One region of the Metabacillus sp. cB07 genome, then DNA from elsewhere that is predicted to be linked to it. Evidence: a T-box and tRNA genes for the amino acid it is inferred to sense, from the RefSeq annotation. Region 1 holds a T-box; the other holds one or more tRNA genes.
What was found. The T-box of region 1 lies ahead of trpS (tryptophan--tRNA ligase). A T-box ahead of a tRNA ligase gene usually reads a tRNA of that ligase, here a tRNA-Trp.
Positions count from the first base shown of each region.

Region 2: it encodes a tRNA-Trp, which carries the amino acid that the T-box ahead of trpS (tryptophan--tRNA ligase) is inferred to sense. The anticodon was not compared.

Region 1 is NZ_CP069296.1:1,001,503-1,005,696, forward strand. Features, by position in the region: gene JOJ89_RS04990 (YjbA family protein) at 1-578, shown strand, start outside; gene JOJ89_RS04995 (STAS domain-containing protein) at 736-1,221, shown strand; gene trpS (tryptophan--tRNA ligase) at 1,267-2,256, opposite strand; T-box leader at 2,309-2,523, opposite strand; gene JOJ89_RS05005 (DUF3899 domain-containing protein) at 2,571-2,930, opposite strand; gene JOJ89_RS05010 (peptide ABC transporter substrate-binding protein) at 3,347-4,194, shown strand, end outside.
Region 2 is NZ_CP069296.1:624,065-628,258, forward strand. Features, by position in the region: rRNA gene JOJ89_RS03215 (23S ribosomal RNA) at 1-859, shown strand, start outside; rRNA gene rrf (5S ribosomal RNA) at 988-1,103, shown strand; tRNA gene JOJ89_RS03225 (tRNA-Asn) at 1,120-1,194, shown strand; tRNA gene JOJ89_RS03230 (tRNA-Ser) at 1,199-1,288, shown strand; tRNA gene JOJ89_RS03235 (tRNA-Glu) at 1,298-1,372, shown strand; tRNA gene JOJ89_RS03240 (tRNA-Val) at 1,388-1,463, shown strand; tRNA gene JOJ89_RS03245 (tRNA-Met) at 1,546-1,622, shown strand; tRNA gene JOJ89_RS03250 (tRNA-Asp) at 1,626-1,701, shown strand; tRNA gene JOJ89_RS03255 (tRNA-Phe) at 1,712-1,787, shown strand; tRNA gene JOJ89_RS03260 (tRNA-Thr) at 1,801-1,876, shown strand; tRNA gene JOJ89_RS03265 (tRNA-Tyr) at 1,886-1,970, shown strand; tRNA gene JOJ89_RS03270 (tRNA-Trp) at 1,988-2,061, shown strand; tRNA gene JOJ89_RS03275 (tRNA-His) at 2,089-2,161, shown strand; tRNA gene JOJ89_RS03280 (tRNA-Gln) at 2,195-2,269, shown strand; tRNA gene JOJ89_RS03285 (tRNA-Gly) at 2,328-2,402, shown strand; tRNA gene JOJ89_RS03290 (tRNA-Cys) at 2,412-2,485, shown strand; tRNA gene JOJ89_RS03295 (tRNA-Leu) at 2,507-2,592, shown strand; tRNA gene JOJ89_RS03300 (tRNA-Leu) at 2,628-2,708, shown strand; gene JOJ89_RS03305 (hypothetical protein) at 2,954-3,589, shown strand; gene JOJ89_RS03310 (cupin domain-containing protein) at 3,804-4,194, shown strand, end outside.

The sequences.
Region 1 (4,194 bases):
CGGAGCTGCCGCAGGGACTGCTTAAGGACGCCTTTCAAAAGGCATATATCAGAAAAAATCATGAACGGATTCAGCTTGATTATTGTTTTGTCGTCACAGACGGCGAAGGAATTCTTGCCGTTGATACAATCGGCTACAGTATTCCTGTCCGCAAAAGCCGGCTCATTCCAAGACAGGAACAGCTGGTATATGAAATGATAAAAGAAGTAGAAGCTGAAGAATATACGTATGAGGCAGAAATTCTTGAAAAAGAATTTCACATCCTCTCTCCAAGTCCATCTCAAATGAACGGGCTGACCCGCAAGGAGAGACAGCTTAAGCAGCTGCTGTTTATGGCCCTGGATCAGCTTCAGTCAACTAAGAATGCAGCAGAGGTGAAATACTGGTATACAGAATGGAATCCGTCTATGTACGAAACCATTCAGGATTTAAGCTTTGAGGATGTGTGGCAAAAGCTTTACAATGAGACTGTTTCAGGCTGGAGCCCGAAACACATGATTCTTACAGAAAACTTGATTAAAGGCCAGCCCTTTTTTGAAAAACTGTGGGATATGGAGCATGAATCAAAAGTAAATTGAGACAAGCTTAAAAGAAGCCAAAATTGGCTTCTTTTCTGTTTTTGCATTCTGTCCAGAAAAGAATCCGAAAAAACGTTCCAAAAACTTCAATTTACAGGTAAACAAGCTGAAACAATGGTAAAATGAAAGAAAGTCATTCATTTGAGCGAGGGCATATATGATAAGTGAAAAAGAAAAAGTGGAAGAGCTGCAGGCAGAGATATTCGAATTGAAACGGCAGCTTTGGGAACAAGAAGAACTGATCAGAGAAATTTCTGTTCCGATTATTCCTTCGATCATACCGGAAACCATTCTTGTGCCGATTACCGGGAAGCTTTCATCAGATCGGTTTGATATGATTACATCTAAAATTCTGGAAACATCTCACGCAAATGAAGTTGCCACTGTCATCATCGATTTTACCGCTATATCAGAACGGGAAATCGGGGAGGTTGAACTGTTTGGATCCTATATCCAGCAATTGACGGCTGCAGTAAGGCTCATGGGCATTCAGATTCTGTTCGTCGGTTTTGGCCCTGCTGTCATCCAGCTGTTAATTTCATCTGGCTTATCAAACAGCCAGGACATCAAGACGTTTTTAACCTTCCGGACGGCACTGCAGTACTTAATGATGGAAAAAGGCATGGAATTTGAAAAAATGTAGCAGGTAAAAAAAGGGGGAGAGCTCTTAATGAGCCCTCTCCCGTTTTTATTTTCGTTTTCTTCCAAGACCCATTGCGCTTTCCATCTTTTTAATCATTTTTCCCGCCTGTGCGTTTGCACGCTCAGCCCCGCGGTCAAGGATTTCGTCAAGTTCATCTGATTCAACAAGAGAATAATATTTTTCCTGAATTGGCTGCAGGGCGTTGATCACGGCAGCAGCGGTGTCGGCTTTAAAATCTCCGTAGCCTTTTCCTTCATATTTTTTCTCCAGGTCTTCGATGGAAATGCCTGAGAGAATAGAAAAGATGGAGAGGAGGTTAGATACGCCAGGCTTATTCTCTTTATCAAATTTCACGATGCCCTCTGAATCGGTAACCGCACTTTTGATCTTCTTTTCAATCACTTTCGGATCGTCCAGCAGTGTGATAAATGCTTTCTGGTTTGGATCTGATTTGCTCATTTTTTTCGTCGGATCTGCAAGGGACATAATTCTTGCACCGATCTTTGGAATGCGCACTTCAGGGACGGTAAAGATGTCATTGTATTTTTTATTGAAACGTTCGGCTAAGTCTCTTGTGAGCTCCAGATGCTGTTTCTGGTCTTCGCCGACTGGAACGAGATCCGTTTTATATAGTAGAATGTCGGCAGCCATCAGAGGCGGATAGGTTAACAGTCCGGCAGAAACGGCTTCTTTGCCAGCTGATTTGTCCTTGAACTGAGTCATTCGCTCAAGTTCGCCGATATAGGCCACACATTGCATCATCCATCCAGCCTGTGCGTGTGCCGGAACCTCTGACTGAATGAACAATGTTGCTTTTTCAGGATCAAGTCCTACAGCTAAATATAGTGCTGCAAGGCTTTTTATGCTCTTGCGGAGCTGCAGGCGGTCCTGCGGCTGTGTGATGGCATGCTGGTCAACAATGCAAAAATAGCAGTCATAATCATTCTGCAGGTCAACAAACTGTTTCATAGCTCCGATATAGTTTCCTAATGTGACATTACCTGTGGGCTGGATGCCCGAAAAAATAGTTTTCATATCCTCACTCCTTCTTAAAATAACGCAAAAAAGCCCATTCGTCCCCTTGACTAAAAGGGACGAATGGACCGCGGTGCCACCCTGATTATTTCTGCAGCAGAAATCACTTAGCGTCTTTTATCGCAAGACGAAACGGCTGATCCTACTTTGAAGTTCAGTCAGCTGCTCAAAAGTCCATTCCGCAGTGTTTATTGTCCGCCTTTCACCAGGCAGCAGACTCTCTGAAAAATAAGGTCACTGTGTACTACTCTTTTTCATCGCATTTACATGTTATTTCCTATATTATAGTGGCTTTCGGACTCGTTTTCAACTGTTCAAAAATAATAAACAGCAAGAGCTGCAAGCATTGTAGCTGCAAGAACCAGTCCGGCAAACAAAAACGGGGTATATTCAACCCGCAGGAGTTCAGAGAAGAGTCTCATTTCCTCTACTTCCTTCTTATCAAGGTCCCGGCCTTTGGATTGAAAGGTCCTTCTGAACCCCTGAGTGATGCCGTCAAAAAATCCGCCTTCAGCAACCAGAAGAAATAGGGAAGTAAAGAGCAGAAGCCCGGAAATGTAAAATGAAATATTGATATAATGCAGCAGGCTGATCTCCTGATAGAAAAGCAGCGAAAGTAGCAAGACTAGAACAAATGACACGGTGAAGGCTGATAAAAATAATTTTCGGTTCATAAATACCCTCTTTTTTCTTTTTATATTACTAAATTACGGGGATGATCAATAGTTTTTTTATATTGAAATATATAAAAAAAATTATTGTGAGAAAAGTAATACTACTCAGAATATTGTCAGTTTCCCTGCAAAATAGTTTATTAGCTATTGTTGTATATTGTATACATTTTTAATTTTACTTACAATTTAAAATCTTTACAAAGGCAGTGCTTCTGGCCATTTTTATGTTAAATGAATGAAATATCATGAAGAAATACTGTGGATAATATAGGTATAAAGGACTATTTTTGCTTTAAAAAAGTCTTAATTTTATTGCATTTGTGTAAATTTTATTAAAAAAATGAATGTACAAAAATTCGAAAGCTTGTATAATAGTGTTTGTAAGAATTTTTTAAAAATAAAAGGGAGGGTAATAAATGAAAAAGTCAAAATTTTCATTGCTTTTAGTCCTTTCGCTTGTACTGAGCGTTTTCTTAACTGCTTGCTACGGCGGAGGCGGATCCAGTTCTTCTGATGGAGGAGACAAAGACAAAGACTCTAAAGAAGCAGCTAATGTGCCTCAGGAGCTGAAAGTACTTGAATCTTCTGAGATTCCATCTATGGACTCAGTTCTTGCAGAAGATACAATCAGTTTATCTCAATTAAACAATACGAATGAAGGTTTATACCGTATTGATGAAAACCAGGAGCCAATCCCGGGTATGGCTGACGGCGAGCCGGAAGCTAACGAAGACGGCACTGAGTACACAATCAAAATCAAAGAAGACGCTAAATGGTCTAATGGAGAGCCTGTAACAGCTAACGACTTCGTTTTTGCATGGCAGCGCGCTCTTAACCCTGACACAGGATCTGCTTACGGTCCATACATGATGATGGGTAAAATCAAAAATGCTGAAGCATTATATAATGGTAAAGCTAAACCTGAAGATCTTGGAGTTAAAGCTCAAGACGAAAAGACACTTGTTGTGACTCTTGAAAAACCGATTCCTTTCTTCAAGTCATTAATGGCATTCCCTACGTTCTATCCTCAGAACCAAAAGTATGTTGAAGAGCAAGGCGAAAATTTCGGTAAGAAGTCTGAAAATTTAGTGTTCAACGGACCATTCGCAATCAATGGATGGGAAGGACCTGCTGATACTGAGTGGACTTTAGAGAAAAACGCTGAGTACTGGGATGCAAAAAATGTAAGTCTTGAGAAAATTACGTTCAACGTATCTAAAGATCCTCAAGCTGCAGCTAATGCGTTCGAAGCTGGAGAAGCTGA
Region 2 (4,194 bases), 380 kb from region 1:
TTACCCGCGACAGGACGGAAAGACCCCGTGGAGCTTTACTGCAGCCTGATATTGAATTTTGGTACAGCTTGTACAGGATAGGTAGGAGCCTTGGAAGCCGGAGCGCAAGCTTCGGTGGAGGCATTGGTGGGATACTACCCTTGCTGTATTGAAATTCTAACCCGCAGCCCTTACCGGGCTGGGAGACAGTGTCAGGCGGGCAGTTTGACTGGGGCGGTCGCCTCCTAAAATGTAACGGAGGCGCCCAAAGGTTCCCTCAGAATGGTTGGAAATCATTCGCAGAGTGTAAAGGCACAAGGGAGCTGACTGCGAGACCTACAAGTCGAGCAGGGACGAAAGTCGGGCTTAGTGATCCGGTGGTTCCGCATGGAAGGGCCATCGCTCAACGGATAAAAGCTACCCCGGGGATAACAGGCTTATCTCCCCCAAGAGTCCACATCGACGGGGAGGTTTGGCACCTCGATGTCGGCTCATCGCATCCTGGGGCTGTAGTCGGTCCCAAGGGTTGGGCTGTTCGCCCATTAAAGCGGTACGCGAGCTGGGTTCAGAACGTCGTGAGACAGTTCGGTCCCTATCCGTCGTGGGCGCAGGAAATTTGAGAGGAGCTGTCCTTAGTACGAGAGGACCGGGATGGACGCACCGCTGGTGTACCAGTTGTCTTGCCAAAGGCATCGCTGGGTAGCTATGTGCGGAAGGGATAAGTGCTGAAAGCATCTAAGCATGAAGCCCCCCTCAAGATGAGATTTCCCATCACATTTGTGAGTAAGAACCCTGAAAGATGATCAGGTTGATAGGTCTGAGGTGGAAGCGCGGTGACGTGTGGAGCTGACAGATACTAATCGTTCGAGGACTTAACCACAGTCTAACTAAGCGTAAATTGCACGTGAATCTTGTTATCAAACGTTATTCAGTTTTGAAAGAATAACTTCTTTCAAAAAAAAGCTTGAAATCTTCGGATTTCATAGTATAATAATTTTTGTCACTATGTCTGGTGATGATGGCAAAGAGGTCACACCCGTTCCCATGCCGAACACGGAAGTTAAGCTCTTTAGCGCCGATGGTAGTTGGGGGTTTCCCCCTGTGAGAGTAGGACGTTGCCAGGCTGGTGAAAATTATTATTCCGCAGTAGCTCAGTGGTAGAGCTATCGGCTGTTAACCGATCGGTCGTAGGTTCGAGTCCTACCTGCGGAGCCATTTTGGAGAGCTGTCCGAGTGGCCGAAGGAGCACGATTGGAAATCGTGTAGGCGGTAACCCGTCTCAAGGGTTCGAATCCCTTGCTCTCCGCCACAACTTTATGGCCCGTTGGTCAAGCGGTTAAGACACCGCCCTTTCACGGCGGTAACACGGGTTCGAATCCCGTACGGGTCACCAACATATTTTCACTGCGGAGGATTAGCTCAGCTGGGAGAGCATCTGCCTTACAAGCAGAGGGTCGGCGGTTCGAGCCCGTCATCCTCCACCATGAAAATTCAAAGCAGCAGCGTAACGGTCAAGCAGGTTTAACACCAACTTATCGGGACGAAAAAGAATTACCTTATTATTATCGCGGGGTGGAGCAGTCTGGTAGCTCGTCGGGCTCATAACCCGAAGGTCGCAGGTTCAAATCCTGTCCCCGCAACCAAATGGTCCCGTGGTGTAGCGGTTAACATGCCTGCCTGTCACGCAGGAGATCGCCGGTTCGATCCCGGTCGGGACCGCCATTTTTATAAAGGCTTGGTAGCTCAGTCGGTAGAGCAAAGGACTGAAAATCCTTGTGTCGGCGGTTCGATTCCGTCCCAAGCCACCATTTACACTTATATGCCGGTGTAGCTCAATTGGTAGAGCAACTGACTTGTAATCAGTAGGTTGGGGGTTCAAGTCCTCTTGCCGGCACCACTGAAATGTGGAGGGGTAGCGAAGTGGCTAAACGCGGCGGACTGTAAATCCGCTCCCTCAGGGTTCGGCGGTTCGAATCCGTCCCCCTCCACCATTTTTAAAAAAGAATACAGGGGTATAGTTTAAAGGTAGAACAGAGGTCTCCAAAACCTCCGGTGTGGGTTCGAGTCCTACTACCCCTGCCAATTTAATTAATCTTATATAGTATAATGGCGGCTGTGGCGAAGTGGTTAACGCACCAGATTGTGGCTCTGGCATTCGTGGGTTCGATTCCCATCAGTCGCCCCTTTTTACTTATTAGGGTTTTTATTTTTGTTTTGGGCTATAGCCAAGCGGTAAGGCAACGGACTTTGACTCCGTCATGCGCTGGTTCGAATCCAGCTAGCCCAGCCATTTTCACTTTAACAGTCATCTTTGTGCACCAGCTGCATAAGATACAATTACAGCGAATGCGGAAGTAGTTCAGTGGTAGAACACCACCTTGCCAAGGTGGGGGTCGCGGGTTCGAATCCCGTCTTCCGCTCCAGAATCTTAAGGCGGCATAGCCAAGTGGTAAGGCAGAGGTCTGCAAAACCTTTATCCCCGGTTCAAATCCGGGTGTCGCCTCCAATTTTTATGAACTCACCCTTAGCCGGGGTGGCGGAACTGGCAGACGCACAGGACTTAAAATCCTGCGGTAGGTGACTACCGTACCGGTTCGATTCCGGTCCTCGGCATCAACCAGTATCCAGTTCAAGAAAATGATCAATTTGCCGGTGTGGCGGAATTGGCAGACGCGCACGACTCAAAATCGTGTTCCTCTGGAGTGTCGGTTCGACCCCGACCACCGGTATCTAAAAAGTAATAAATCTAAAGACTTTCTAACAACATGTTAGGAAGTCTTTTTTTATATAAAAATATTTATTTGCACGAAAGAGGAATTATTTAAAAGATATTTTTACTATTAAGTCAAATGATAAATAATCTTTATATGAGTAGGTAAATATTAATGAATAAAAAGCACTAAAAGTCTTTTCGTTTGTTGTATAATATATCCATATACATGAATTATAAGTATTTATGTTAGAGGGGTAGAATATGAATGAGCTAAATAGTAGGAGTAGATTTAAGGAAAATAAAAAGGTGTCTCCCAAATGTTCAACAGTAGAATTAAATTCTTGGATTAAGGTAGCTTTTCTAATCATAATAGGATGGATACTATTTAAATTTAAGTTGGTTATGTTTGTAACAATGTATAATCTAATATATCTTTTTATTGAGTTTCTTTTCACTATGGGGTTAATAGAACATAATGCTTTGTATAACGAATATAACCAAACCTATTATTTCAATGATAATGAGTTATTAAATTTGTTCATTAATTATGGAGTTGTATTTTCAATCATTGGCTTTATTGACAAATTTTTTCCGGGAATTTACTATATTGTTTTTCAATATATAGAAAAGTTGAGAAACATTATTCCGACGTTTCCATTTAGTGGGCTTGTCAGATCCATTTTATTAATAATAGAACTACTTTTTAAAGTAACTTGGGTATTTTCCGGTAGTGTTATACGTTTTGTCACTTCAGTTTTTAGTTTTATTTTTGTCCTACTATATAAAATTGCTGTTCCTATTTTCAATTCATTATTTAAGTCTCTTGATATTGTTAATGAGAAGTTAGATAGTGCTTCAAATCGATTGGATAGTAGCTCTAGAAAAATGGAGAAATAGTTGCTTCTGGAGTGTCGGTTTGACCCCGATCACCGGCATCTATAGCTTACATAAAAACAAGCAAAGTCAATGCTCTAAGCAAACAGAGCATTGGCTTTTTTGTTATATCTGAACGCCCATCGTGTTGACTCAATCATATAAATTCAACCCCAAGTACCCCCCGCCCACCTCCCTGCATATGATGCTTTTATATGCGCTGAAAGGGTGGAGAAGAATGTATTATTATCCGAATTATTGGTATCCAAATCCTTATTATCCTCAAGTTCATGCACCGATGAACAATTACTACAGAGAACCGGCCTATTGGAACTATCCAGGCAGCTACCCCTCTGAGATGGGTGATTACAGACTCTCATTAAAGGATTATGGAAAAGAGCCATTTGTTATTAATATTAATGAAGCGACGCTGCTGAACAATAATTTCCGGACGGCGTTATGGACAGGAACTCACCTGCAGCTTACGTTAATGAGTCTTAATCCGGGTGAAGATATCGGTTTGGAGATGCATCCTGATGTTGATCAGTTCCTGCGGGTTGAAGAGGGGCAGGGGATTGTTCAGATGGGCAAGAGCAAAGACCAATTGCCTTTCATGCGAAACGTCTATG